DNA from 4 places in the Thalassobacillus sp. B23F22_16 genome. Region 1 is predicted to be linked to each of the others. Evidence: predicted binding sites of a transcription regulator. Region 1 holds the regulator's gene; each other region holds the start of a gene.
The links. Region 1 encodes LexA, which represses DNA repair genes until DNA is damaged. Its sites were predicted from a motif close to CGAACATATGTTCG; they were not measured.

Region 1 (7,551 bases):
GGGTTGGTCAGACGTAGCCTAAAAACGAACCTTTTTTCCATTGGAAGGAGCAGTTGTCACAATGGAATGTAGTTTCTTCCACTCTTCCGGTGGCATCGGGCCAACACCCATCCAGGTAAAATGCTTTGTCCAATTATCGCTGATTAATGTACTGGGGGCGCCTGTACCAAGGTCGCTAATCCGACCATCATAAGCGGTATAGCGAACGGTTTGACTCTCCATCAATTACCGTGGGTGTTTTCCGGAAATGTACACAGTTACAGCACCAGGTTTACAACGAAAGGTACGTACTTAGTGAGCATTCTTTTGTACTCGCGCAGCTGTTGATCAATCGCCTGGTAAGTAGACTTACCCTCCGATTTTATATCAATCAATAGAATAAACTCATGATCATAATCTTAACGAAATTCTAAAGCTGAATGAAGTTGTGACCGTCAAGTAAAATGACACAATTTCTGCTTATTAATTTGAAACACTTTGCTGCCCAAATATGGTTTTTCGATGCTTCATTCGCCAACTGTCTTCATTTAAATGAATGATTTCCACTCGATGCAATATACGATCTAGAATCGCAGTTGTAATTGCCTGATCTCCTAATAATTCACCCCATTCTTTAGGACCTTTATTGGACGTTAATATAATCGATGTTTGATTGTATAAATCATTGATCAAATGAAAAAACATATTGGCTTCCTGTTTGTCCATTGCCATAAACATTAAATCGTCAATGATAACTAGATCTGCTTCTCGTATTCTCTTCATTCTTGTTTTCGATTTCCTTGTGATTTCTTCAGTCTTTAATACATGAATGAGATCACCCATCGTAGTAAAAATCACTTTATATCCTTGGTTGAGAGCCTCAATGCCCAGCCCAATCGATAGGTGGGTTTTGCCGACGCCTGGCGGGCCAAGGAAAATAATATTATATAGCTGCTCCATCCACGTTAAGTCCTTTAACTGATTTAGTTTCTTCGAACTTAATGATTTCTGTTCTTTTAAATCGTATTCTTCCAAAGTGCTGAAAAACGGGAACGTCGCCCATTTAAACCGTTTCTCTAATAGCTTTTCTTCTCTGCGCTTTTGTTCATAGGTTGCTACATCCAGGAGAAACTGAGTAAAGGATGCGTCCTTTTGCTCAGCTTCTCTTATGAGTGTAGGAAGATGGTTAGCTGTTTCGGTCAGGCGGAGGGTTTTCATCAAATCTTGTAATTGATTCAGCTGACTCAATTAGACTCACCCTCCAATATTTCAGTATAGGCATTTACTGTTCTCTTTTGGGCTTCCGTATCCATGAGCCAGCCTGAAATCTTATTTATAGATGATACAGCCCGGGCGTTATCGGTTACTGTATCATCAACTTGGCGTTGTCGTTTGATGTATGAAACGATATCGCTAAAATCTGTCGCACTATAAAGATTTCTTTTCACACATTCTTTCAGTGCTGCTGATAAGATTGCCCCATTGTTCTCCTTTGTCTGCTTTAAAATAATCTGCAACTGATCTCTAATATACCGAGGGTAGTTTTGCCGGATGATATTAAGATAGTCGTATGCGGAATCTACCTCTTCAAACCGTTTCGCAACCGTATCCATAAATGCATTGATGCCTTTTGTTCGATCGCGCGAATGGCTTCTATCCTTTACTAATTGGCCTTTTCCTTCAGGAATAGTGTGTTTTGCAATCAATTCTCCTGTATCGGTAATATAGATGAATAGTTGTTTGTCTTCCGTTTCCTTGATACCGACGGTATCATATTTATGGAATGTTCCAAGTGGAAGAGAATACCGATTCGACAAATAACGAATTGTATTGTCCTTATGGACGCTTCTTGTTATACTATTTTCATAATTGTTTTTGATAGTTAATTTTTCTGCGACTGGTCTTAAGTGTTGCTTTTCCAAGGAGAACACTTCGGCCGGTCTTTTTTTTGTTGTGTTATGGATTTTATAGTTCCCTGTCCGGTTTAGCCACTGCCAACCCTGCTCATTCCAGGAATCAATGTTGTGAAACACTCTATGTCTTGCAAAGTTATGCTTGATAAAGCCAACCACATTTTCAATTTTCCCTTTACTTTCCGGCTCAGCTTTTCTACAAACCCTAAGGTTTAAACGCCTGGTTTCCTTATAGTGTTGAAACTCTTTCGTTAAGATAAGATCCCCGCCATTTTCACTGACCACGATTAAATTATCCTGATCATAAACGATTTCTCTTGGGATTCCGCCATACCACCGAAATGCATCTTCATGTGCTTCCATCACATCCTGGGTAGTGAAAGGTCTGTCTAACCATTTTTTATATTTGTATCTCGAGTTAGACAAAACAAATGCGATAAAGCTCAGCTTCACCTCTTGATTGTCAGGTGTTCTTTGTTTTGTATGACCAAAATCAACCTGCATTTGTTCTCCCATTGGCTGGTCAGGAATAGCTTCATAATTCCGTGGTAGAGTCTCTTTCTCTATTCTATATTCAGTACGTAATTCTCTAACGTAGGCACGAACCGTGCTCTCGCCAATCTCCAGTGATTCATACCTTTCCTGTAACCAATCTTGCACTTGTGCTGCCGACATATCAGGATGTTCTCTCAGCCAGGATAAAATTAACGCTTTGTAAGGATCTAACTTTTTCTCTCTCGTTTTTATTCTTTCTACCCATTCAGCCATCTCCGAAGGAGACTTCTGCAGGTTGCGATATACCGTTGATCTTGAAACCCCTAACTTTTCCGCCACCTTCGATTTACTAAATCCTTGCTTAATTAACTGTTGAATCTCCATATACATTTCCCACTTATCCACCTTTTCTGAGCCCTCCATTGATGTCTGTATAATCTTAAATATCATACAATGGGAGAGCTGTATATTTTACTGGTATATTTGGGTAAATAAGTGTTTCTTCTAATCTAGCGGAAACTGTCTACTTTAGTTTAGCAGTCACAGAAGTCGCTTCTGGAGAGTCGATGCGTATTACTTGAGCAACTAAATACGCATCTTTAATGTCTGTTTTGGTTTTGCAAATATAAAAATTTCGGAGGGCGTCCAATTGCGTAGGATTGAAAGATATCACTTTGTATCCAAGTTGATGAAGGAAGCTAAAGGTATGAGAGATTTAAAACCAGAAATAATCTGGTTAATAATAATAATATACGAGTGGACGAATATTCAATAAGAATAGTCGTCTTTTGTGTACTTAAGTATAGGGCAGTATATTTGTAGACTCAGTTTCGAGATAATAATAAAAGGTTGGAAATAGAATTCTGAAGTTCCTTTCGAACTGGAAATCAAATAGCTGAAACTGTCTGATAAAGTGGATTAGATACATTATCTCTTATAGAATAAAAAATGAGAAAAGACACAGTACTAACATGAGGTGGTAGAAATGGTATTTATTATAATTGCAGGCTTTGTCTTTCCTTGGATTATAGGCATTTATTTATATAAAAAAGCACCCAAAATTTTTTATACGACGGCACCCATTACCGCATTGATTGCGGTTGTTTTGAACCAGGCAGGCATTCATATGGGACTGTGGAAAGTGAATCATATGCCGACGATTGTTTTACTGGATTCCTTGTTTTTAGATTTAGGAATCTTCACTGTCGCCGGAGCCTGGTTCACCTATATGCTGGTGTACAAAAACACTAATCCCCTCTGGGTCTATATTATATTCATCGGAGGTATGACGGGCTTAGAAGGGCTGGCTCTTCTAGTAGAAACAATAAAATATGATCAAACATGGAATTTCTTTTATACCATCCTTATGTATGTCGGGGGTTTTCTTGTCATTGGATGGATTGTTTACATATTAAAGAAGCTAAAAGTTTTCCCATAAATTTTCTAGGCTGTTGAGTAAGTCTCGACAGCTTGTTTATTATTCGCCGCGTTAATTTATTATAATATGAGTAAAATCTCTTTAAGGCAATGTTTTGATGTTTCAATACTCTCTCCAATCAAAAGCTTAGATGTTAATAGCGATTACAAATAAATTAGAAGACTGATTATCTTGAAATCGAGTCTTAATGAAACGGGGGCAATTTAAAGTATTGGATTGGCCTCATTATTCCATGATAGGAGGAGATTGTCCAAGTCGGACGATCTTTTTTTCACTAACGGAGCGGAATAAGAAATAAGGAGTTTTTGTATGAACGGATGGTGATATTTACATATGTGGCATTGGGTCGATTCATTTATGCCAATCTATACAAGTACTGAAGGAGGTTTATATTGCGTTAAAAGCAAAGCATTGTAAACCTCGAAGAAACGAAGCTAATCATTACTCAGATAAGTATAAACGTAAAATGTGGAACCAGAAGGATGGGGGAAGTTATAAATCAGGCAGGTTTCCACCTTGTATTACTTAACTAAAAGGGTAGACTATTTGATAAGTATACTGATTATGATCGTATTTAAATGATTAAAAACGAATATTTTGTATCCATAAAATCTATTCCGTACACAAGTCCACCCTGGGGAACGTGAACAGTATATCTCCGTATATTAATCAAAATAAAGCCATTGATGCTTTGCATCAATGGCTTTATTTATGGCTCAACACCAGCCAAGATCGCAATCACTTACGTATTGCTGAATATCATTCACTTTATTTATACGAAAGATTTTTCCTTTTTGGTATTTGAAACCTTCTATCATTTCGTAACGATTTTCACCGCCAGTCATCAAAATCCGGCCGATTTTTTCCTTATTAAAGATATAAATTAATATTTCCTTCTTCTAACTTTCCATTAATACTCTCTGTGATATCTACCATGCGAAGGTTCTCTTTCTTCATTCAATTCCTCCCTTATAATGATGAACACATTCTTTAATAACTGTTGTACGTTATTATAAAGGAGTGTTAGGTGGAAAATCAAGTTATAGTCAGAATATATAGACAATTCAGTTAATTAGTCCTATGTCTATGAATAGATAAAAATGAGCGCAAAATTAGCGCTCTTTATAGTAATTCTTGAGTTTGGTATTCCTCTAAGGTAAATGATTCAGTATTTAATACAAAACAAAAGGACAATCACCGCTATTATTATTAGGTGGTTGTCCTTTTAAGCTTATTTATGATTGACACTTATTATAAGGGAGGGTGTATTAATGGATCGAACGGTATAACCCCACTACTTTTCCTAGAATGGATACCTCCTGAAGGACAATCGGTTCCATCGTAGCATTTTCAGGCTGCAGGCGGATATGGTTTTTTTCTTTGAAGAACCGTTTGACCGTAGCTTCCTCGTCTTCCGTCATCGCAACGACTATTTCTCCATTTTGAGCGGTTGGTGTCTGTTTCACGATGACCATATCTCCATCCAATATACCAGCTTCAATCATACTTTCTCCTTCGACTACAAGTACGAACGTATTTTCTTCACCGCCGGCCAGGTTTTCCGGCAGCGGCACATATTCTTCAATATTTTCGATTGCTGTAATAGGTGAGCCTGCTGTGACTTTACCAATTACCGGCGCATAGGAGGCTTCACTTCTCGGAATATTTTGTTCTTCTTCTAATTCCAATACTTCAATAGCGCGAGGCTTTGTTGGATCCCGTCGGATGAATCCTTTTTTCTCTAACCTCGCAAGGTGGCCGTGGACCGTGGAGCTGGAGGCCAGTCCTACAGCCTGTCCGATTTCGCGTACAGAAGGTGGATAGCCTTTTGCCAGTACTTCTTCTTTTATGAATTTCAATATTTCCTGTTGCCGCTTCGATAATTTACTCATATAAGCACACCTCGTACATATGTTTTTATTAACCACATTGTACCATGATGATTTCCACAATACAAACATTCGTTCGATTTTTTCTTGACAAGAACGAATGTTCGTATATAATGAAATTAACAAATGCGAACAAAAGTTCTGTATGGAGGGGTTAAAATGTTTGATAAACTGTCTAAGTTGGACATGACCTATATTATTCTTTTCATTTTGAGTCTGGCATTCTTATATGCTGCCATGACGATCAGCAGCTGACATTAGGTCTATAGTTTATTATCCGTATTAACAAGCAGAGAGGGTCGCAGGAATGAACGTAATCATTTATTGCAGGGTAAGTACAGAAAAAGAAGCACAGGTAACGTCATTAGCCAGGCAGGAGTCAGAGCTTCTTGCTATGGCCGAACAGAAAGACATGGAAGTAGTGGACGTAATAAAAGAACAAGCGAGCGGATACGAAATTGAGCGTGAGGGTGTATTCCGGTTGCTTGACCGGTTTTCGGATGGACAGGCGGAAGGCTTGCTGATTCAGGATGAAACACGCTTAGGGCGGGGCAATACAAAAATTGCGCTGTTTCATCAGCTTAACAAAATGGACGTGCATGTCTGGTCTCTTTCCCATCAGGGAGAGCTGCAGCTGTCTGAATCCGACTCCATGGTTCTGCAGATAGTAGGTATTGTGGAGGAGTACCAGCGTAAAATCCATAACCTGAAAATAAAGCGCGGCATGAACAAAGCGATGGAACGAGGTTATGACCCGGGTAAGAATCTTTCCAACCAGCAACTGGCAAGAGGGAGGGAGCGGATTGAATTTCCGATAGAGGAAGTTGTCCGGCTTAGGTCCAATAAGTTGACTTTCGAAGAAATTGCCGCCACCTTGCGCGGGCTTGGTTATGATGTTTCCAAAGCGACTGTCCACCGGCGTTACCGTGAATACATCTCACTTGAAAAAGAAGAAGATAAAAGTTAATATTATATAGAAGACAAGGGTCATAGGACACTTGTCTTTTTAGCACTTAGAGAGAAGTTTAGCTACTTATTCCTTTATAAGTATTTGAGGGAACAGAACAGGCTTTTCTTAATTAAGGGCTCACAAAAAGGAGTGTGTACGCATGTTATCAAAAGATAAACTAAATCGTATAAACGAATTAGCCAATAAATCGAAAAAAGAATCCCTTACGAAAGCAGAGAAAGACGAACAAAAGCAATTACGCCAAGAATACCTCGGCAATGTCCGGAAGTCTTTCAAAAACCAATTGAAAAGTATGAAAGTCGTTGATCCGGAAGGAAATGACGTAACACCGGAAAAAGTAAAACGAATGCAACGCAACGAAAAGAAACATTAATCCAACGAGGCTGGGACAAAACCCAGTAATTTAAACAGAAAGTGGTCCGCATCATTTTGATGCGGACCACTCTTTTTATGGTTTTCTTTTATTTTAATAAGAATATAAGGACAACCTCTGATAAAATTAAAGTTACCACACAATAACCATCGGAGGTGCCCTTATGTTTAAACAGTATAACATGAACCAAGTAATCTTGCCTATGGATGTAGAAATGAAACTACAAGATAATGATATCGCCTATGCCGTTCATGAGTTGGTGGAAAGTATTCCGGATGAAGCCTTTTCAGCATTCCTGCGTGACACGGGATGCCCGGCGTATCACCCACGCATGATGATGAAGGTCATTTTATGCGCCTACACCCAATCCGTGTTCTCAGGAAGAAAAATCGAAGGGCTGATCAAGGATAGTGTGCGCATGATGTGGCTGGCTCAGGGTTATGAGCCCAGCTATCGAACCATCAATCGGTTCCGTGTCCACCCTGCCGTCAAAG
Region 2 (7,551 bases), on a different contig from region 1:
GCCCAAGGTTGACTAAAAATGAAACGAATGTAAAATGCTTTACCGCCTGTCCGATCATTATATTCGGCGGATCTCCAATTAACGTTGCCGTCCCGCCAATATTTGCACTAAAAATAGTAGTAAGAAGAAAAGGAAACGCAGGGAGATTCAGCTGGCTGGTCAAAGTCAACAAGATAGGGACAAATAATAGAACGGTCGTAACATTATCAAGAAAAGCAGAGCCCACTGCGGTTAATATTGCTGTACCAATCAAAAGCGGGACTGGTCTGCCTTTCACCATTTGCGCAAAACTGATGGCGACATATTCAAAAACACCTGTCTTTTTTGTAATGGCTACCAGAACCATCATAGAGAATAAAAGGGCGATCGTCTCCCAATCGATATAATGAGTAAAAGCATCCTTCCATTCGTATACATTCGTAAGTAGTAGTAATACTCCCCCCGCAATAGCTACCAGGGCTCTATTTATCTTTTCAGACATAATTAATCCGTAACTGATGATAAAAATTAATATGGCCATCCATGTTAACATAACCTGTCCCCTTTTCAGCCTTTTCTATGATGTCTATTCATAAGCGGCTAAAAATATATACTTCTATTTATAATTTTAAAGTCATATAGTGTAGGGACAAAGTAGACAAGGAGGGAGACAATGAAGAAAGAAGTTTGGACAGCTTTGGGATATGGTTTGGCCATTATCCTGATTCTTATGTTGACGAGCAGTTTCATATTGGCATTATTATTGCGGTTTACCACCATTGATACGAATCTCATAAACTTATTCACCATGATTTTGGCCATGCTCATTCTGTTTACCGGCGGAGCAACAGCAGGACATCGGGGGCAGGAAAAAGGCTGGATGTATGGACTGATAACGGGCGGGGCCTTTTTGTTATTCATAATCCTTTATCAATATCTCGGCCTTCAACAGGGGGTCCAATTAAGTCAGGTGCCTTATCTTGCGGGAATGGTGGGCTCAGCGTTAATCGGAGGAATGTTAGGAGTTAATATCCGCTCCAACAGAGCTGCAGGAAATAAAAAATGACTCCGCGATATAAATCGCCGGAGTCATTTTTTTAGTCCTGGTTAAGTACCTCTCGTACAGCTGAACGATCAAAAGTCATCTTTGTTCCATCATTGACAGTCAATACGACGGTCCCTTCATCAAGGGCATGGATGGTCCCATGAAGACCCCCGATAGTAATGATTCTATTTCCTTTTTGTAAATCCGCTTGCATTTGCTGTACTTTCTTCTGTTTCTTTTGCTGTGGGCGGATTAACAAGAAATAGAAAATAACGAACATAAGGATGATAGGTAATAATCCTAATATTCCTTCCATTTTCATTCCCCCTTTCTAGAAATTCTTCGCATTTGGTTTATTGAAACCATATTGTTCAAAGAATTCTTCTCTGAAGTCGCCAAGACGGTCTTCTCTAATAGCCTGGCGGACATGCTCCATTAATTTTAACAGAAAATATAAGTTATGGTAAGTAGTTAATCGAAAGCCAAATGTTTCATTATTTTTCACCAAATGTCTGATATAAGCGCGGGAATAATTCCTGCAGGTATAGCAGTCACACTTTTCATCAATTGGACGGAAATCCCTGGCAAACTTAGCATTTCTCACGACCAGTCTTCCGTTTGATGTCATGCAGGTGCCGTTTCGGGCAATCCTGGTCGGTAGTACGCAATCAAACATGTCTACTCCTCGAATGGATCCATCAATCAAGGAATCCGGTGAACCGACACCCATTAGATACCTTGGTTTGTTTTCAGGGAGCATCGGTGTGGTAAACTCCAGCACCCGATTCATCACATCTTTTGGTTCTCCGACAGATAAACCGCCAATCGCATAGCCTGGAAAATCGAGTGACGTTAAATCTTCTGCACTTTGGCGCCGAAGCTCTTCGTATTCTCCACCTTGGACAATGCCGAACAGCCCTTGTTTATCTGGTTTCTTATGGGCAGTTAAACAGCGTTCAGCCCAACGGCTTGTCCGTTCTACCGATTTCTTCATATAGTCATATTCCGCTGGATATGGAGGACATTCGTCGAATGCCATCATAATATCTGATCCTAGCGCATTCTGGATGTGCATGGCTTTTTCAGGGGAAAGAAATAATTTCTCCCCGCTGATATGGTTACGAAAATGTACGCCCTCTTCTTCAATTTGCCGTAAATCGCTCAAACTGAACACCTGGAATCCGCCTGAGTCCGTCAGAATTGCCCCATCCCAGTTCATGAACTTGTGGAGTCCACCTGCTTCTTCGATGATATCTTCCCCTGGGCGCAGCCATAGGTGGTAGGTATTAGAAAGAATGATATTCGCATTCATTTCCTGCAACTCTTCCGGGCTCATCGTTTTAACGGTAGCAAGAGTCCCTACGGGCATAAAGGCAGGTGTATCGAAAGAACCGTGCGGTGTATGCACCTTCCCAAGACGAGCACCTGTCTGTTTACATGTCTTTATAAATTCATAGGTGATTGCCATTAGTAATTAAACCCTTTCCTTATAAAATCAACATTGCATCACCAAAGCTGAAAAAGCGATATCGCTCTTCTACAGCCTGCTGGTACGCATGTAAAATGAATTCTCGTCCTGCCAGGGCACTGACAAGCATGATTAATGTGGACTGTGGTAAATGGAAGTTCGTAATCAAACCATCAATCGCTTTCAGTTCATAAGGCGGATAGATAAAAATATCAGTCCAGCCTGAGGCTTCTGTAAAAGTCCCATGATCCCGCATGATTGTTTCTAACGTTCGTGTAGAAGTAGTCCCCACAGAAATGATCCTCCCACCGTTCTCACGGACACGATTCAACTTTTCTGCTGTAGCTTGTGATACTTGATAAAACTCGGCATGCATATCGTGGTCTTCAATGTTATCTACACTCACTGGTCTGAATGTGCCCAGACCTACATGTAAGGTAATATACGCCAGTTCGACACCAGCCTGTTCAATCTCCTGCAACAGCTCTTTTGTGAAATGCAGTCCCGCTGTCGGTGCTGCGGCAGAACCTTCTTCTTTCGCATATACAGTCTGATACCTTTCACTATCAGAAAGCTGCTCCTTGATATAGGGTGGCAATGGCATTTCGCCCAACGCTTCCAGGACTTCAAGAAATATTCCCTCATACTCGAAACGCAGCTGACGTCCACCATGATCTTCGGTAGCTGTACATTCCGCCGCCAATTTCCCTTCACCAAAAATTATCCTTGTTCCAACCTTGATTTTCTTTGCTGGTTTTACAAGTACTTCCCATTCATCCGACTCTGTCTGATGAAGCAGAAGAACTTCTACTTTCGCACCTGTATCTTCTTTTACCCCATACAGCCTTGCAGGCAATACTCTAGTATCATTTAAAACCAGGCAGTCTCCTGGCTTTAAAAATTCTTTAATATCAGAGAATCTTCTGTGGTTTATGGTGTTTTCCTTTTTATCCAACACCATAAGCCGGGATGAAGATCGATCCAGCAACGGGGTTTGCGCGATCAACTCTTCAGGCAGGTCAAAGTCATATTGCTTGATATCCATAATTATCTCCTATCTCTATTCATTTTATTTTACCAACGAAGTAAAAAATCAATGAAAGTATGATGCTTACCACAATGGATGTAACAATAGGAAAATAAAACGTTACATTTCCCTTTTTAAAGCTGATGTCACCTGGCAGCTTGCCAATAAAGCTCCAAAGCAAGCCGATAATGATGAACACAACCCCTATTACAATAAATATTTTTCCAAATCCGGTCAAGCTTCAGGCACCTCCCGTTGAAAGTGGAGATAAGCCTTCGGTGTTACTACCCTTCCCCGCGGTGTGCGTTGAATAAAGCCGGTTTGAAGCAAATATGGTTCATATACATCTTCAATCGTCTGTGATTCTTCCCCTATGGTAGCGGCGATGGTATCCAAGCCTACTGGACCGCCTTGAAAGCTATCCATAATGCCTAATAGCAGTTTGTGATCGATATGATCCAGTCCTACCGGGTCTACCTGGAGCATTTCTAACGCTTCTTGCGTTATTTCCAAGTCTATCTCTTCTTTCCCCTTGACTTGTGCAATATCACGTACACGCTTCAACAACCGATTGGCGATTCTCGGCGTTCCCCGTGATCTTCTTGCGATTTCTATTGCAGCATCTCGAGTAATTCCCACCTGAAAAATATCAGCGGTGCGCTCTACGATATCACATAAATCCTTTGTATCGTAATACTCCAGCCGGCTTAGTACTCCAAACCGGTCCCGAAGCGGAGCCGATAACAACCCTGCCCTCGTGGTCGCTCCTACTAGTGTAAAAGGTGGAAGATCAAGACGGACGGACCTTGCACTGGGACCATTCCCAATGACAATATCGAGACAGAAATCTTCCATAGCAGGATAGAGCACTTCTTCCACAGATCTTGGCAGTCGATGGATTTCATCGATGAATAGTACATCCCCTGCCTCTAATGAAGATAAAATAGCTGCTAAATCACCGGCACGCTCGATAGCAGGTCCTGCCGTGGTCCGGAACTGAACCCCCATTTCATTGGCAATAATTGAAGCTAATGTAGTTTTCCCGAGCCCTGGAGGACCATATAATAAAGCATGATCCAATGGTTCATTTCTCATTTTTGCTGCTTCAATGAAAATTTCCAAATTCCGTTTTGTTTTCGCCTGGCCAATATACTGACTTAATCGACTAGGCCGCAAACTCAACTCAATGGAAGCATCTTCTTCTTGCAAATCACTGGATATCATCCGTTCTTCCAAGCCAATTCACCTCCGTTCTCAGTTTTTCATCATTAATTGCAATCCGTGGCGTACATAATCATCCACATTAGCATGATCACTGTTCGCCAGCTTCGGACGAAGTGCTTTCAGCTCACGTTCTGAATATCCCAGCGCTTTCATTGCTTCCAAAGCTTCCTCAACCGCCTGGCTGCGATCCTGTGAAGTATGGTCTTTCGTATAAAAGATCGACGTTTCGTTATCTTCATCAGGAAGCCACGCCACCAGTTTCCCTTTCAGGTCAAGTATCATTTGCCGTGCTGTTTTCTTGCCGACTCCTGGAAAACGGGTCAAGAACTTTTCATCTTCCTGTTCAATTGCTGTTACAAAATCACGCACACTGGTAGAAGCAAGTACAGCCAGCGCTCCTTTTGGCCCAATTCCCGATACATTCAACAATTTAGAGAAAAGTGCTTTATCCTCCCTTTTTTTAAAACCATATAAAGCCTGCAAATCTTCTCTGACATAATGATAGGTATGTATTTTGATCTCTTTTTCTAGATATTCTTGAAATGAAAACGGGTTAGCACAAATCAATTCATAGCCAACTCCATTTGCTTCTACTATGACACTCTCATCATCTATGACCGTTAATTGTCCCCGAACATATGCTATCATGTTTATTTTCCCTTCTCACAATCAAATTTCTCCACTTATTGTAACATACAAGCACATGTTCGCCTATCCTCACCCTTAAAAGAAAAGCCCTCCATCTGAACGATTGGAGAGCGTAAATGTTAATGTTTATCAATAGGATCTCGATCAGCATATGTTTCGATTACTTCGTTAAAGTGGTTTTTATCTTGGATCTTTATTCCCTGCTCCAATTCTTTCCTTCGACTGCTTTCCAACGTATCCACTGGAATAGGAAAAAATGATTCTATCACTTTTCCTTCTGTAGGCTTTCCAAGAAAAATCGTTAACTGATCATTTAAATCAATACCAAAATAACCATTTGCTTTTACTTCCGGGGAAAGGTCGTCTATTTGCTTATAAAACTCCACAAAACCTTCTCCCTGGTTCATTAATGTCCAACCATCATAATTAGCCCAAAAATCTTCCATCGCCCAAATGGTTTCTATTTTTTTTTCTACCTCTGTAACTCCATCAAGATATTGCTTTTCCATGGTCACTTTTAATTCTAACGGCTGACTTGCCACCAAGGATACAGGCTCCTCCAAGGTATTTTCTTTTGCTCCATCTGCCTCCCCGCTTGAAGGCCGATCATCCAATACTGTAATAAAAAATAAGAGTATCAATAAACTAATTGTGAGCGATTTCCATATTGTCGTTTTCATCGAATCCCCCCTTAGTAAAACTTGGCCGTATGAATAGGATAAGGAAAGCCTATGTTTTTTATCCTCTTACATACGAAACCTTGTTAAAAGGATATAAAAAATAGCTCCTATTTCCAGTTTGCCCAGAAATAGAAGCTATTATAATCAAGGATTACTTCAAGTTAGTTTTTCTAATACCTCTTCATCCGCTTCAAGGTTATGATAAATGTCCTGCACATCATCATTGTCTTCCAGCGTATCAATAAGATTCAACATTTTTTCGGTCTCTTTTTCACCAAGGGGTGTATAGGTTTGTGGGAACATGGAAATCTCGGCAGTTTCAAAGGTATAACCACTTTGTTCAAGCTTTTTCTTAACTTCTGAAAAGCTTTCCGGTTCCGTATAAATCTCGAAGGTTTCTTCATTCGTTTCCAGCTCTTCTGCACCAGCTTCGATAACCTCCAGCATTAAATCGTCTTCTTCGACATCATAGTCAGAACGTTCAATGACGAGATAGCCTTTACGATCGAACATATAAGAAACACAGCCATTCTCACCAAGATTGCCATCATTCTTGTTAAATGCATGACGTACTTCGGCGGCTGTCCTGTTTTTATTATCTGTCAATACTTTAACCATGACAGCTGCCCCCCCAGGACCATAGCCTTCATAAGTCATCTCTTCATAGCTGACACCGTCAAGGTCGCCGGTAGCTTTTTTAATTGCCCGGTCAATGTTTTCATTCGGCATATTGCTCGCTTTGGCTTTATCTACAGCCAGTCGGAGCGAGGGATTCATTTCCGGATCCCCACCACCCTCTTTAGCTGCCACGAATATTTCCCGAGCCATTTTCATGAATACTTTTCCGCGTTTAGCATCTTGCGCATTTTTACGTCTCTGTATATTTTTCCATTTAGAATGACCAGCCATTGGACATTCTCCTCTCCAACACGATAGTATCTAATTTCTTTAATTACTATATCATATTGGCAAGAATCATTGAAGAATGAGAAATGTCATCATCTGTCATTATTCAGCTGGAAGCGATCAATAAATTTATTTATTTCCTCCCTCACTTTTTCCGGTGCTTTTTCTGCTCTCACTCTGGCATCAAGATCTTTCATTTCATCCCAATCACTATGATTCACATGAATAACTACATCTTTTTCATCTGATACCTCTGCCACTTTATTTCTGACCTTATTCTTCAAGTCATGGTCATCTTTGGCATGAGGAGTAGGCACAACACCAACAAGTATACGACCATCGGTAGCTATCGCCCTTGCCACCGATACTTCTGATAATTCACTTACCGCACGAGTGACTTCCATTGATTTTTCGTTATAGAAGTCATTATCATGGGCACGATTACTAATATTATAAGTGGTATCCCTCATATCCTCTTCCGCCTCCCGTTTAATTTTATTAGGAGCGCCACGTCGCAATTCTTCCTTATTTGTTTCTGAATTTCCCTGTTCTGTCGTTTCTAAAGGATCGTAGG
Region 3 (7,551 bases), on a different contig from region 1:
ATCCTTCCAGCGGATATCCGGAATTTCATGGACAGGTAAATAGAGATAATTTCCTTTGTTAGTGAACAAAAGAAGCTTATCCGTTGTATTGATTTCGATCAGCCGCAGCAGATGATCACCGTCTTTAATCGCAAAATCTTCCCCATTTGATGCAGCATAGGAACGAAGGCTTGTCCGTTTCACGTAGCCATCCCTGGTTACCGAGACGATGATATCTTCACTGGCCACCATGACTTCTAAGTTAATCTTCAACTCTTCGATTTCGGCCTCTATTTTAGTTCTGCGTTCATCATTATACTGCTTCTTTAACTTCTTCAGGTCGGATTTGACGACTTTTAATAATTTCCGTTCATCTGCCAGTATTTCTTCTAAGTATGCGATGCGTTCTCTTAGTTCAGCCGCTTCCTTTTCAAGTGCTGTGATATCAGTATTTGTAAGACGGTATAACTGAAGATTGACGATTGCTTCTGCCTGTTCTTCTGTGAAATCGTAAGCTTGAATCAATCGTTTTTTGGCATCCTGCTTGTCCTTGGAAGCACGGATCGTTGCAATCACCTCATCCAGAATCGAAATAGCTTTAATCAGACCTTCTACGATGTGGGCGCGTGCCTTCGCCTTCTTTAAATCGTAGTTGGACTGCCGAGTCACCACTTCTTTTTGATGGGCGATATACGATTCAAGGATCTGCTGTAAATTAAGCAGCGTTGGCGTGCGATCCTTAATTGCTACCATATTGAAATGATAGGTAATCTGCAAATCAGTATTTTTATAGAGATAATTCAAAACGCCTTCACTATTTGCTTCTTTTTTCAGTTCTATTACGATACGGAGTCCTGTACGGTCTGTTTCATCCCGCACCTCTGCAATCCCTTCCACTTTACGGTCGATACGCAGTTCGTCCATACGTTTGACTAGGTTAGCTTTATTAACTTCATAAGGGATTTCATCAATAACGATTTGTTCCTTATTTCCTTTGATGCTTTCAATATTTGCTCTCCCGCGTAAAATGACCTTACCTTTACCGGTTTCATACGCTTTTCTAATGCCTTCTTCCCCCTGGATGATTCCTCCTGTCGGGAAATCCGGCCCTTTCAGTTTAGTCATCAGTTCGCTAGTCGTCACATTCTGCTTTTCAATTTTCATGATGACAGCATCGATCACTTCACCGAGGTTATGGGGAGGAATATCTGTAGCATAACCTGCCGATATACCAGTTGAACCGTTGACCAAAAGGTTTGGAAATTTTGCAGGCAAAACGACAGGTTCATAGATGGTGTCATCAAAGTTAGGAATGAAATCTACTGTTTCCTTTTCGATATCCCGTAAAAGCTCAGAAGAAATGCTGGATAAACGGGCTTCTGTATAACGCATGGCAGCAGGAGGGTCTCCGTCGACGCTTCCGTTATTTCCATGCATTTCTACTAAGTGTTTCCGCACTTTCCATTCCTGACTCAGCCGTACCATCGCATCATAGACAGAGGTATCTCCATGGGGGTGATAATTACCGATTACTGTTCCTACTGTTTTCGCAGATTTCCGGAAAGCTTTATCATGTGTATTCTTTTCCTGATGCATCGCATACAGAATCCTCCGCTGCACAGGTTTCAACCCATCGCGGGCATCCGGCAGCGCCCGTTCCTGTATGATGTATTTACTATACCTTCCGAACCGGTCGCCAATGACCTCTTCTAAAGGTAAATCTAAGTAATTTTCCACTTCCGCCAAAAGAATATCCTCCTCTAGTTCTGAATTTTGTCATTTTCCAGGATGTTTGCTTCGTCTTCCAACCCAAATGCGACATGGGACTCAATCCATTTCCTCCGTGGCTCGACTTTATCTCCCATTAATGTCGTTACCCGTCGTTCGGCACGGGCGAGATCGTCAATCGTCACCCTGATCAGTGTACGTGTAGCCGGATCCATCGTCGTCTCCCATAGCTGATCGGCATTCATTTCACCGAGACCTTTGTAACGCTGAATAATATAGCCGCTCTTAAATTTTCTGACTGCTGCTTCCATGCCATCTTCATCCCAGGCATATTCTATTTGTTCTTTTTTCCCTTTCCCTTTGGAAACCTTATAAAGAGGCGGCAGGGCAATGAACACTTTGCCGGCTTCTACAAGCGGCCGCATATACCGGTAAAAGAAAGTCAGGAGCAATACCTGGATATGAGCTCCATCAGTATCTGCGTCCGTCATGATGACGATTTTATCGTAATTACAGTCTTCGAGATCAAAATCACCGCCGACCCCAGCTCCGATCGTATGGATGATTGTTGAAATCTCTTCGTTTTTAAATATATCGGCTATTTTCGCCTTTTCTGTATTGATTACCTTTCCCCTTAGGGGGAGGATGGCCTGGAATTTTCGGTCACGTCCTTGTTTAGCAGAGCCGCCTGCTGAATCACCTTCGACGAGGTAAAGTTCATTTTTCTTCGGATTCCTTGATTGAGCAGGTGTCAGTTTCCCACTGAGCATGGTTTCTTTCCGTTTCTTTTTCTTGCCTGACCTTGCATCTTCCCTGGCCTTTCTTGCTGCTTCACGAGCTTCCTTCGCTCTGATTGCCTTCTTGATCAGTAAAGATGCGATATCTGGATTTTCTTCCAGAAAGTACGACAACTTACTCGAAACGATAGCATCGACAGCCGATCTTGCTTCTGAGGTACCGAGTTTACTTTTCGTCTGTCCCTCGAACTGTAATAGCTCCTCCGGAATTCGTGCCGAGACGATCGCTGTAAAACCTTCGCGAATATCATTACCTTCCAGGTTTTTATCTTTTTCTTTTAACAGGTTGGTCTTTCGCGCATGGTCATTGAAAATCCTCGTTATAGCCGTTTTTGCGCCGGACTCATGCGTTCCTCCGTCCTTTGTCCGTACGTTGTTGACAAAAGACAGCATACTTTCTGCGAAGCCATCATTAAATTGAAAAGCAAAATCAATTTCAATGCCATTTTGCTCCCCTTCGAAAGCCACTACCGGATGCAGGGTATCCTTTTCTTCATTCAAGTAACTGACAAAGGCTTTCAAACCTTCTTCATACTGGTAGCTTTCTTCGATGTCTTTACGCGCATCAATCAGTTTAATTTCCACACCCTTAAGTAAAAATGCTGCCTCTCTTAAGCGTTCCGATAAAGTTTCAAAATTGTAGGTGGTAGTGGAAAAAATAGTAGGGTCAGGCTTGAAGGTAATAATCGTCCCGCTTTTTCTCGTTTTCTTCGTTTTATCAAGCGATGTGACCGGAACCCCTCCGTTTTCAAAACGCTGGACATAGGTCTGCCCATCCCGGTGGATGGTAACTTCCAGCCATTCTGACAGGGCATTGACCACCGAAGCCCCGACACCGTGCAAGCCACCACTTGTCTTGTAGCCCCCCTGGCCGAATTTTCCGCCGGCGTGAAGAACAGTCAAGATTACTTCCGGGGTAGGTTTCCCCATTTTATGCATGCCTGTTGGCATCCCTCGTCCTTCATCCTCGACTGACACACTGCCATCTTTATTCAAAGTGACGGTAATTCGGTTACCGAAACCGGCTAGCGCCTCATCGACAGCATTATCGACGATTTCATAAACCAAATGATGCAGTCCCCGATGGTCGGTGCTTCCGATATACATACCTGGACGTTTCCTGACAGCTTCCAATCCTTCCAATACTTGTATGGAGTCATCTGAATATTGCTGTGATTGTTTAACCAAAATGCCTACGTCTCCCTTCTGACTTACCTATCTATTTCTATAATAGAACAAACGTTCGAACGTGTAAATGACAATACATATCTGCTTGTTCTATTTTAGCCTTTTTGACAAAAGACGCAAGTAACGTTTTCCATACTCAGTAAAAAATCCCTGTAAGTACAGGGATTTTTACTGGTCATTTATCGGCTTCATTTCATAAGAACAGCATGGGCTACTTTTAAACACATATCCATCATGACGGTAAAATCATGTTTTTTCAAGTATTCATAAGCGTCATCATCCTGGACTCCCTGCTGGGCCCAAAAAATCTTTGCATCAGTCTGGAGCGCTTCCTTTGCCAGGGAAGTAAGATGCTCTGACCGACGAAAAACATTGATCATTTCAAATGATTCTTTCACGTCAAGTAAGGAGTCATATGCTTGTTCCCCAAGCACCTGATCCACCATCGGATTTACAGGAATGATCCGGTAGCCTGCATCCTGCATTTCTTTGGCAATCTGATAAGAGGTGCGGTATTCCTTATCAGAAAGACCGACAACAGCGATTGTTTTCGTATCTTTTAAAGCTTGAATGATCGTCTCATTATCGGGGTGTTGATATGCCATTATACAGCCTCCTTTACAATAATCCTTCTGCTTCCAGAAATTCTCTGGCTACTTCCTCAGGATCTACATCCTCTTCTTCTACTTTATAATTCATTTCCCGCATTTGATCGCCAGTAATCTTGCCACCCAGCCGGTTTAAGATTTCTTCCAGTTCAGGATATTTATCAAGCGTTTCCTGACGAAGCAGCGGTGCACCCTGGTATGGAGGGAAGAGGTTTTCATTATCTTCCAGTACTTTTAAGTTCAATCCTTCCACATAACTGTCTGTCGAGTAGGCATCAATGATGTCCACTTCTCCTTTTTCGATGGCACCTTCCCTTAAACCGGCATCCATCGTCCTGACTTCGCCAAATTCTAAATTATAAAGTTGTTTAATTCCCTGATAACCATCTTCTCTATCATTGAATTCAAGTGTAAAACCTGCTGTTACCTGGTCTTCAATCGGTTTAAGGTCTGCTATCGTCTCTAAGTCGTATTGATCAGCGAACTCCTGCGTAGTAGCTATGGCATAAGTGTTGTTATATTGCATTGGTTCAAGGTAAGCAAGGCTATACTCCTGTGCTAATCCTTCTGCAGCTGATTGATAGACTTCCCGTTCGTCTGTGCTTTCCGCTTCCTGATTTAATAAGCTCACTAACGCGGTACCTGTAAATTCAGGGTAAAGATCAATGCTGCCTTCTTGAAGCGCGCTGAATACGACATCTGTCTTTCCGAGATTTGGTACAAGCTCAACGGATAGATCTGTCTCTTCTTCAATCATCAGCTTGTACATATTGATCAGGATAGAAGGTTCTGCCCCCAGTTTTGCCCCGATTTTAATATCCGATTTGGCACCACCGCCAAAAGCGAGTGGTCCGACTGCAATCAATGCAGCTATCACAAGGAGACTGACGAGTGAACGGAAACCTGATTTGGCGGAAGTCCGTTCAAACATCCGCAGGATTAAATCCAGTATGATCGCTAATAAAGCGGCAGGAATAGCCCCTAGTAGGATAAGGTTCAAATCTCCTCCTCGGTCTAAACCAAGCAGGATAATGTCCCCAAGTCCGCCAGCTCCGATTAAAGCAGCAATCGTAGTAGTACCAACAATAAGAACCATCGATGTACGAATCCCGGCCATGATGACAGGCATTGCCAGCGGCAGTTCTACACGTGATAAGCGCCGGAACGAACTCATTCCCATTCCGGTCGCGGCCTCTTTTAGGGCGGGATCGACTTCTTTTATCCCGGTATAGGTGTTTCTTAATATTGGGAGCAGTCCATATGCTGTCAACGCAATAATTGCTGGTGTCTGGCCGATACCGAAGAAAGGTATCAGGAATGCTAAGACCGCCAGACTAGGAATTGTCTGCAAAATGGCTGTAAGCCCGATAATTGGTTCTGCTATCCGCTGGTTTCTAGTTAAAATTAAACCTAAAGGAAGCGAAATTAACGTTGCGATGACCAGGGCGACAATGGAAATTTGAAGGTGCTCCCAAATCGTCGGCCATAACACGTCCTGACGGCGCTCTAATACATCTAAGAATTCCTTCATGACCGTATCACCCCATTCTCTGTGGAAACGTGTTGCTTGAGGTGAAGAACGATTTCCCGATAGGAGAGGGTGCCAATTAACCGCTGGCCTTTAACTACTGGCAGCAACTCTTCTCCATGCTGTTCAAAAATATCAGCGGCTTTCTTTAGAGGAAGGTCATTCTCAAGGACAGGTAAGTCTACTTTTTCCGCTTGTTTGACACCACTCACATAATTCCCTGAAGCATCTTCCATGATATAGACGCCATAGGAATCAAATTTTCTCTGGTCGAATTCTGTTTCGGTGAGCACCTTGCTGCCGCTTCTGTCGGCGATGACATCAACAGCAGACTGCCATGGCGATTTGCGATTTCCGATGAATTCTTTAACAAAATCATTCTTAGGTTCAAGTACCATGTTCTGGGGCGTATCTATCTGTACGATTTCCCCTTCTTTCATCAAACATACACGATCACCAAGAGCCAAAGCTTCGTCCATATCATGAGTGACGAACACAATCGTCTTTTTGATTTTCCTTTGCAACTCCCGGATGTCCTGTTGAAGCTTTTCGCGGCTGATCGGGTCGAGCGCACTGAACGGCTCATCCATCAATATGATATCAGGGTCAGCGGCGAGAGCGCGTATGACTCCTACCCGCTGCTGCTGTCCACCTGATAATTCATCCGGCTTTCTTTTCCGGTAAGTCTCCGGTTCCAGTCCGACCATGTTCATCAATTCATCAATACGAGAAGAAATATCTTTCTTTTTCCACTTTTTCATTTCCGGAACGATTGCGATATTTTCTTCAATGGTCATATGCGGAAATAAGGCAATCTGTTGCAGGACATAGCCAATATTCCAGCGTAGTTCATGGATATTGAATTCCTTGATATTTTTGTTATGTATGAAGATCGATCCTTCTGTCGGCTTGATCAGCCTGTTTATCATCTTCATTGTTGTCGTTTTACCACAACCGCTTGGTCCGACTACCGTCAACAGTTCTCCTTCTTTCACGGAGAATGTTACACCTCTTAATGCAGTCGTGCCATCGGGATACGTTTTGGTTACATTTTTAAACTCTATCATCTTTAATCCTCCACCAGACACATGTTGACTTAGTTATACCCATTTTACTTAAAAGGAAAACATCTTCATCTCCTGCCTGCTTAATCTGAAACTTCTTGTCTTTTATAATAAAGAGGGGATTTGTCTCTCGACCTGATTGAATTCTATTTGATTGTCAGAAAGCATAAGATATAATATAAGAGCACCTGCCATGCATAGGACAAGTATTATCAGGTAAATGAAATATTTTCATCTCTCAGGACTCTTCCCCTTCTACCATTCTAGCGAACAAAACTGCCGAAGGGAAACAAGAGCATGATTTGATTATACTGACCAGACAAATTGCGTGGTAAAATAAGTAAGGAATAGGCAACAAAAAGGGGTTTTAGTATGGAATACATTATTTTAGCAATCATAGCGTATATTTTAGGATCTATTCCTTCAGGTCTGTTAGTAGGGAAGCTTGGCTACGGTATTGATATTAGGGAACATGGCAGTGGTAACCTAGGGGGCACCAATACTTTTCGGGTTCTTGGCAAGAAAGCCGGGCTATTTGTCACTATAGCAGATATTTTGAAAGGTACGCTTGCAACCGTACTTGCTGTTCTGTTTGTTCCAGACATCAATCCTCTGATTTTCGGTATTATAGCGGTAATCGGTCATATGTATCCAGTATT
Region 4 (7,551 bases), on a different contig from region 1:
TTTCAATAGGAGATCCTGGGGAGCCTCTCCCTCCAACATTTCCTTTGTTGATTCTTCCCTTTTTAATTTTACTTGATGATCAATTGGTTCGTTTAATTCCAGTGCTTTAATAGTCTCCTGAATTTTAGCTTTCACCTTTTTGTAATCAATTTCAGCCCATGTTTTCAAGTATGGTATGTACCTTTTGTCTTGTGTCTCTTTCACTTTTTCAAGAAATAAAAGAATCATTTCTCGATTACGATCTTTTAAATAAGTCATGTCTGGATGACTAATTCCTTGCTCTGCCCACTGCTGCCATTCACGCAAAATTTCATCGGCCATCTGATCACGCTCAATATGCCAGCCTCTTTCCGTAAAAATAATCATCGGTAATTTTCCGCTGTACTGAATATCCAAGAAATCGTAATCAATCATCCACTCTATTTTATTCTGGACCTCTTCCAGTTTTTCTGACTTAAAATAGCCATAGACTGGACACTTATCCAATTTCAATTGTAATACCTTTTTCTCACGCGATCCTTTCAAAATCTTAGCAAGAAGCGTTCGTCCTCCTGTTGCTATAATTTCATCGGCTGCTCGTAATATCGCTCTTTTTTCTTCTTGCGATAAGTGATTGTTGTTTGATTTCTTCAAAATGACAACTCCTCACTTTTCAATCATTTTTTTTATGATGACTTACCCAATAATCCCTATGAATAACAACCTTCTGATTACTATTGGCTTTAATCATTGCTTCTGTGCTGGACAATCCCTTAATTTCTGATAATTGATTAGAAGAAAAGTTCACACTGCCTCTTCCAATAAGTTGCCCCTTTAGGTTAATTACCTCTACTACATCATTGGCTCTAAAGTTACCAATGATGCTGGTTATACCCGCAGGCAGGAGACTTTTACCATGCCTTACGATAGCCGCTTCAGCCCCATGGTCTACTTCTATTTTTCCATTGGGAATGGAGTGGAGTGCCAGCCACTGTTTAGTATTCTTCATACTGCTCTGGGAGCTGCTTCCTATATATGTTCCATCGCCTTTTCCAACCAGGATATCAACCAACTTTTCATGTCCTGTTCCAGACCCAATAAATACTTTTACCCCTAACGCTAATGCTGTGCGGGCTGCCTCTATTTTCGATTTCATCCCGCCAGTGCCCACTTTTGAACCGGCTCCAGAAGCACCTTTTACTAAATCATCATCGACCTCTTGAATGAAGTTATATTTCTTTGCATTTGGGTGCGTGTTTGGATTTTGATCATATATACCATTAATATCTGTCAGTATCATTAAGAAATCGGCGTGCACAAGCCCACTAACGAGCGCGGATAACATATCGTTATCGCCAAAGGTTAATTCTTCAACGGCCACGGAATCATTTTCATTAATAATGGGTGTGACATTACGTTTTAACAGTTCCGATAAGGTGGCATGGGCATTTTGATATTGTTCTTTGTGCAGGAAGTTTTGCCTCGTTAACAGTAATTGTGCAGCAACAACCCCATGTCTTCTAAACTCTTCGGTATACCCTTGCAAAAGTTGTCCTTGCCCTACCGCTGCGGCTGCTTGTTTACCGGAAATCGTTACCGGACGTGAGGAATAACCAAGATCTTTAAAGCCCGCCGCAACGGCACCGGATGATATCAAAATCACTTCGTGTCCAAGCTTCTTGAGACGTGCCAGCGCATCAACGTGCTCACGCAGCTTATCATTACTTAGTCCACCATTTGCATTTGTTAAAGAGCTGCTGCCTATTTTGACAACGATCCTTTGCTTCTTCATTCTCCATCCACCACCCAAATAGTAAACATTTAAAGTGTAAAAAACGCCCTTCTCCCCTTTCACATGGGATAGAAGAGCATTTTCTTATTAGTACTTCCTGAACTAATGTTACTTTCAAATATCTATGTTCCATAGCATACAGGTTATAAAACCATATTAGTCTTCTATATTAATAGAATATTATGAAATATTTATAATAAAGAGTCAATGTCAAAGTTAGGTTTTCTTCCCGAAATCAAATACGATTTTATAGTTTTCATCCAATACTAGTGCCGTGCTGAATCGTTTCTTTCCTTTAAATCCTTTCAAAACATTGGTACGCTTCTTCTGACACAATGTCTTTATCATATTCTGAGTCAGTATCTTCCCTGCCAGTTTCTTCGGGAAAGTCACTGTACATCCTTTTTTGTAGTCCGAACACGCGTAGAATTTGTAGCGATCGACAATCGATCCATTCTCACAGGCAGGACATTTGGCAATCGGTTCGTTCCACTTGCGTTTCTCAGGTTCACCGGTACTCCTGACGTTAACCTGCTGGATGATATCCGGTGTTTCCTGAATTAATTTATCTATGAATTGGCGGGTCTGTTTGATAAAGACTTGCTTCGAGCCATCGCCGCTTCCGATTTTCTTTAAATAGGACTCCCATTTGGCTGTCATCGAGGGACTGGATAGGAGTGTTCCTTCAATCGCCTCACAGAGCATGATCCCTTTCTCGGTGATCGACACGTTGTTCCGCTTCACTTCTATATATTTCTGAGCTTTGATTGTTTCAATAATACTCGAGCGGGTGGCTTCTGTCCCGAGACCTTCGACTACCTTCAAAATCTCGACATCCGCTTCATTATCCACCAATTTGCCGCACGTCTTCATCATATTAATCAGCTGACCTTCGGTGTAGGGCTTCGGTGGCTGTGTCATACTTTCCTTTATATGAAGTTTGGCATCTACCTGCTCCCCTTTTTGTACCCCAGGGAGATCAGTCTCTTTCTCCTGCTTCGACTTCAAGGGCTTTGGAAACAGTTCCTTCCACCCTCTGTCGACATCTCTTTTTCCGGTAGACTTGAACGGTAACTCATGCACATGGGTGAAAATCGTCGTCTCCTCATAAACATAGTCCTTGTGAAACATCGCAAGGGTCGTCGCCAAAATTTCATTGTAAATATTACGTTCTTCACGGCTTAACCCACTCAGCTTCTTTTCGGTAGGAACGGATTTTGTCGGTATGATCGCATAGTGTTCCTGCACCTTGCTGCTGTCCACATACCGCTTGCTAGGTCTCAAAGACGATGCTGTAAAAGAAACGTTCAACGCCTGCTGATACCCTTTTAAATTTTTAACCAAATAGGAAAACTCGCTGTCGGTAATAAAATTGCAGTCCGTTCTTGGATAACTGACAAGCCGTTTTTCATAGAGTTTCTGCATTGTTTTGAGTACTTGCGACGGAGAATACTTCCAACGCCGGTTCGCGACACTTTGCAAGGTGGAAAGGGAGTGGAGCTTTGGCGACTTTATCCGCTTCGTTTTTTTATCCAGCCGCTCGACAATGCCTTTATAAGCTTCCTTCTCCTGCAATTGATGCTTGTCCAGCACAGCCTGGACCTTCGCTTTATCCTTTTCCTTTATCTCAGCCAGTCCTTTATATGTACCTGCCTGGGAGTTGAAAAGTCCCTCAATCTGATAAAATGGTTCCGGCTTGAAATTCTCTATCTCTTTATGGCGTTGATAAATCAAATAAACCGTCGGCGACTGTACTCGTCCGATGGTAAGGTAGCTTCCATACCCTTTCTTCTGCAGCAGCAGGGTGAATAGCCGACTAGCATTGATTCCTACCATCCAGTCACTGATTTGACGGGCTTTCGCTTCATCAAATAAACGTAAATCTTTCTCGTTAGTTTGCAGCTGCCTGAATCCTTTTCGCACTTCATCCTTTTCAAGCGAGTTGATCCATAAGCGTTGAATCGGTTTTCCTTTAACTCCAGTCAGCTTAAGGATACTATAAAAAATATTCGAGCCTTCCCGATCGACATCCGCCGCATTGACGATGATATCCGCCTGTTGGAACAACTTCTTGACCGCCTGGAATTGTTCCCATTTCCCTTTCGCTACTTTTTCCAGAAACCGTTCCGGAACAATCGGCAATTGGTCCATCTTCCACTTCTTCCACTCGGGTTTATAATCGTGGGGTTCCTTCAATTCCACGAGATGCCCTACTCCCCACGTGATCGTCGCCCCATTTGGGAATGTATCGTCCGCCTTAAGCTGGATGTATGTTTTTGTCTTCTCCTGTATCGTAAACGCTTCGGCATATGCTTTTGCCTGGGAGGGTTTTTCCGCTAAGATGACTACTCTTGCCACGTCCTCGTACTCCTTTCGATGAATGACTGTTGAGGTTCGATGAAAAATTAATAAGTGGAAGGGGATTGTAATGAAGATATTTAATAGAGGTGTCCGGAGATTAAATTGAGGAGATAAAACATCATTTCTAAGAACATATATTCCCATCTATTATACTATAAGTGAATCATGAAAGGGAGGGAAAATACTCATTTCTCTTTTTTAATATATAAAAAAGCAGGCACCTGTGATCGGTTCCTGCTTTATTTGCATTCAGATTATAAGTTATTTTGTGTTTTCATTAAAGTGGACCGTATCTTTTAAATCATTGCTATCATCTAACGACTTACTGCTGGTCATCTTTTTCACAAACTCCTTAACGGTCTTGACGTTCACGCCGGACTCCCAGTATTCAGCGATTTCTGGTGTCACTTTGACTAGTACAACATTCGGATCATCGGGTGAAGTGTTCAGTAATCGTCCTAGTATTTTATTCCAATAGTCTTTCTTCTTATCTTCATCCTGAACAAATTCAGCAGAGCCGCTGATCGATACATAGGAACTCCCTGCGTATGCCAGGTTAACGGCAGAATTACGTTCGATATCCCTATACTTTTCGGTATCTTTTTCGGTAAGGAACCAGATTTCTTCCTTATCCATATCCATTTCTACTTCCTGGGTACGCATCGGCCGGGACATCAGCTTGCCTTCTGGAGTTAACGTGGTCAGCATCGCTACCTTCTCATCTTTAATCAAGTCTTTAATTTTCTTGATGGTTTCCTGGTTTTCTGAAGTTTGGTTTGCCATTTATGTTTCCCTCCTTATCGTTGTAAGCTACTGCTCTCCTATTCCAAAGAATCAAAGCAGTAAACCTTCTATCTTTTTCTTCTTGTTCCCGAATAGACATAAATTTACACGTTCATTCTTTAGTTGGGGAAGCACGAGCACCACTCTTTTCCAGCGCTCTCTAGCGCGACTTTCTCTTGCACTTTTCGTTTGATACCATTAAAGTATATATTGGTTGAAATCCAGCCTAAGTGGATATAGATAAGAAGCAGAAATATTTTACTTTTAAATTTTGGAACGACCGCGTTCCTTAAGGAAAGGTTCAGATATAGTATGAAAGATAACTTTTGGCATGAGTTGCCGCGACCGTTTTTTGTTCTTGCGCCAATGGAAGCAGTGACGGATGTCGTTTTTCGTCATGTCGTGAGTGAAGCAGCAAGACCTGACGTGTTTTTTACAGAGTTTACGAATACAGAGAGCTACTGCCACCCGAGAGGGAAAGACAGCCTGCGGGGACGTCTGACGTTCACGGAAGATGAGCAGCCGATTGTCGCCCATATCTGGGGAGATAAGCCCGAGTACTTCCGTGAAATGAGTATCGGTATGGCAGAGATGGGCTATCGAGGCATTGATATCAACATGGGCTGTCCTGCGCCCAATGTCGCAACGAAAGGGAAAGGCTGTGGACTGATCCGCCGTCCCGATGTTGCAGCGGAACTCATTCAGGCTGCCAAAGCGGGAGGACTGCCCGTCAGCGTGAAGACCCGTCTCGGTTACACCGAAGTGGATGAATGGCATGACTGGCTGAAGCACCTGTTGGAACAAGATATCGTCAACCTTTCCATTCACCTCCGTACGAAAAAAGAAATGAGTAAAGTCCCGGCGCACTGGGAGCTGATCCCCGAGATCAAGAAGCTCCGTGATGAAGTGGCACCTGATACGCTTCTGACGATTAACGGGGATATTCCAGACCGTCAGAAAGGGCTGGAGCTCGTGGAAAAATACGGCGTGGACGGCGTAATGATCGGCCGCGGGATCTTCCATAACCCGTTTGCTTTTGAAAAAGAGAAAAAAGAGCACACAAGCGAAGAACTGCTCGACCTCCTTCGCCTGCAGCTCGATCTTCATGATAAATATTCCGAAGAACTCGAGCCGCGTCTCTTCAAACCGCTCCTCCGCTTTTTCAAGATATATGTCCGCGGATTCCGGAGAGCAAGTGAGTTAAGGAATCAGCTGATGAACACAAAATCCACCGATGAGGTACGTGCTCTGCTTGATGAGTTTACGGAGGAACATGGTGGCGTGACAGAAGAGAAAAGTTTTTCTATTTCGTAATAAGTTTAATTCCAGGAGAGAAAAGCCAATCGAGCTTTTCTCTATTTTTTTGACCTTATGTATTCCTAAAAGGTAACGAGTAAATAAAAGTGCCTGCTCCCACTGTGTTATCACTTTAGTACAGTGGGGCAGGCACTTATTAATCTCCCAGTTACAAGGGTAACCCTTTGGATTCTTACATATTTTTCAACATTTCTTCAATCACATGACTGGAGTTCTTCGCTGCTTCTTCTACGAAGTTTTCTTGTATTCCTGCTGCTTCTTCTCCTGCATCATCGGAAGCTGAGCGAATGACTACGTACGGGATTTCATTTAAGTAGGCAACTTGTCCAACAGCCGCTCCTTCCATTTCAACAACATACGCATCAAACGTTTCATAAATCCAGTCCGTTTTTTCTTTGCTTGCAATGAATTGGTCTCCTGTCGCAATCGGTCCCTTGAATACATCAACATAATCAGGAAGACCTTTCGTACCTTTCTTAGCAAGCTGAATCAGTTCTTGATCCGCTTCAAAATACCTTGTATCCATATATGGAATTTGTCCTGGCTTAAAATCTTTAGCCGTCTCATCCATATCGTGATGCACGGTCTTTGTGGAAATAACGATATCTCCAAGACCTAGATCAGGATGAACCCCGCCTGCAACGCCAGAGTTAATCAATATATCTGCATCAAAATCACTGATGAGCATTTGAGCTGCAGATGCTGCATTCACTTTCCCGATTCCCGATTTCACCAGTACAATAGGCTGGCCTTCTAAATTTCCTTCATAAAAGGTTAAGGTCCCTTTTTCCGTTGTCTCTTCCACATCCATATGAGAATGAAGAATGTCAATTTCTACTTCCATTGGACCTATGATTCCCACTACTTTTTCTTCCTCTTTGTCAGCCGCTCCTGTAGCCTCGGGCTGGTCCCCACACCCCGCAAGCATGAAAGCTAAGATCACGATCCCAAATAAACTACTTATACGTTGTTTTAAATTCATGTTATTATTCCTCCCACTCTTAAATACGAACATTAATAAAAACAAAACTTATAATGTACGTGTTTTATTTTACACAACTCACTATTTCTTGCCAACCTTTCTTTTTAAATTTGTATAACACGAATTTATTCTGATGTCTTACGATCATCACCCACCATGCAAAAGCAGTACTAAAAAAAGACTACTTCCCTACAAAAAGGAAATAGTCTTTACTAGAGTTTCCCGTGTACTAAAAATCAGCTGGAATAAACCTGGTACTATTGTGTATCGTTAAGCACTAGTTTCTATTCTTTCTTTCCTCACTTTGACCTCTTTCTTTTTGTTGAATGCAAAGTGG

Region 2: ruvA (Holliday junction branch migration protein RuvA) is a predicted target of LexA. The motif match lies at 5,440-5,453, and genes of this name have one in related genera.
Region 3: parE (DNA topoisomerase IV subunit B) is a predicted target of LexA. The motif match lies at 3,737-3,750, and genes of this name have one in related genera.
Region 4: ACGTNI_RS13620 (type IA DNA topoisomerase) is a predicted target of LexA. The motif match lies at 4,260-4,273, and genes of this name have one in related genera.

Annotation. Positions count from the first base shown of each region.
Region 1 covers NZ_JBIEKD010000002.1:240,068-247,618, forward strand. Annotated here, with positions in the region: gene ACGTNI_RS03735 (PI-PLC domain-containing protein) at 19-225, opposite strand; gene istB (IS21-like element helper ATPase IstB) at 463-1,197, opposite strand; gene istA (IS21 family transposase) at 1,224-2,792, opposite strand; partial or broken gene ACGTNI_RS03750 (IS110 family transposase) at 2,935-3,090, opposite strand; gene ACGTNI_RS03755 (hypothetical protein) at 3,373-3,825, shown strand; gene ACGTNI_RS03760 (DUF2553 family protein) at 4,542-4,715, opposite strand; gene lexA (transcriptional repressor LexA) at 5,094-5,717, opposite strand; gene ACGTNI_RS03770 (YneB family resolvase-like protein) at 6,022-6,681, shown strand; gene ACGTNI_RS03775 (DUF896 domain-containing protein) at 6,824-7,057, shown strand; partial or broken gene ACGTNI_RS03780 (transposase) at 7,221-7,551, shown strand, end outside.
Region 2 covers NZ_JBIEKD010000006.1:36,998-44,548, forward strand. Annotated here, with positions in the region: gene ACGTNI_RS06700 (ArsB/NhaD family transporter) at 1-532, opposite strand, end outside; gene ACGTNI_RS06705 (TIGR04086 family membrane protein) at 653-1,045, shown strand; gene yajC (preprotein translocase subunit YajC) at 1,077-1,340, opposite strand; gene tgt (tRNA guanosine(34) transglycosylase Tgt) at 1,356-2,492, opposite strand; gene queA (tRNA preQ1(34) S-adenosylmethionine ribosyltransferase-isomerase QueA) at 2,512-3,537, opposite strand; gene ACGTNI_RS06725 (DUF2905 domain-containing protein) at 3,557-3,757, opposite strand; gene ruvB (Holliday junction branch migration DNA helicase RuvB) at 3,754-4,755, opposite strand; gene ruvA (Holliday junction branch migration protein RuvA) at 4,774-5,391, opposite strand; gene ACGTNI_RS06740 (BofC C-terminal domain-containing protein) at 5,511-6,071, opposite strand; gene ACGTNI_RS06745 (YebC/PmpR family DNA-binding transcriptional regulator) at 6,228-6,980, opposite strand; gene ACGTNI_RS06750 (YhcN/YlaJ family sporulation lipoprotein) at 7,070-7,551, opposite strand, start outside.
Region 3 covers NZ_JBIEKD010000023.1:22,186-29,736, reverse strand. Annotated here, with positions in the region: gene parC (DNA topoisomerase IV subunit A) at 1-1,725, opposite strand, end outside; gene parE (DNA topoisomerase IV subunit B) at 1,740-3,692, opposite strand; gene ACGTNI_RS15935 (CoA-binding protein) at 3,881-4,297, opposite strand; gene ACGTNI_RS15930 (ABC transporter permease/substrate-binding protein) at 4,311-5,831, opposite strand; gene ACGTNI_RS15925 (ABC transporter ATP-binding protein) at 5,828-6,895, opposite strand; gene plsY (glycerol-3-phosphate 1-O-acyltransferase PlsY) at 7,265-7,551, shown strand, end outside.
Region 4 covers NZ_JBIEKD010000017.1:3,925-11,475, reverse strand. Annotated here, with positions in the region: gene ACGTNI_RS13630 (RQC-minor-1 family DNA-binding protein) at 1-633, opposite strand, end outside; gene proB (glutamate 5-kinase) at 653-1,771, opposite strand; gene ACGTNI_RS13620 (type IA DNA topoisomerase) at 1,988-4,129, opposite strand; gene ACGTNI_RS13615 (pyridoxamine 5'-phosphate oxidase family protein) at 4,394-4,915, opposite strand; gene ACGTNI_RS13610 (tRNA dihydrouridine synthase) at 5,228-6,229, shown strand; gene ACGTNI_RS13605 (5'-methylthioadenosine/adenosylhomocysteine nucleosidase) at 6,405-7,214, opposite strand; gene ACGTNI_RS13600 (benzoate/H(+) symporter BenE family transporter) at 7,485-7,551, opposite strand, start outside.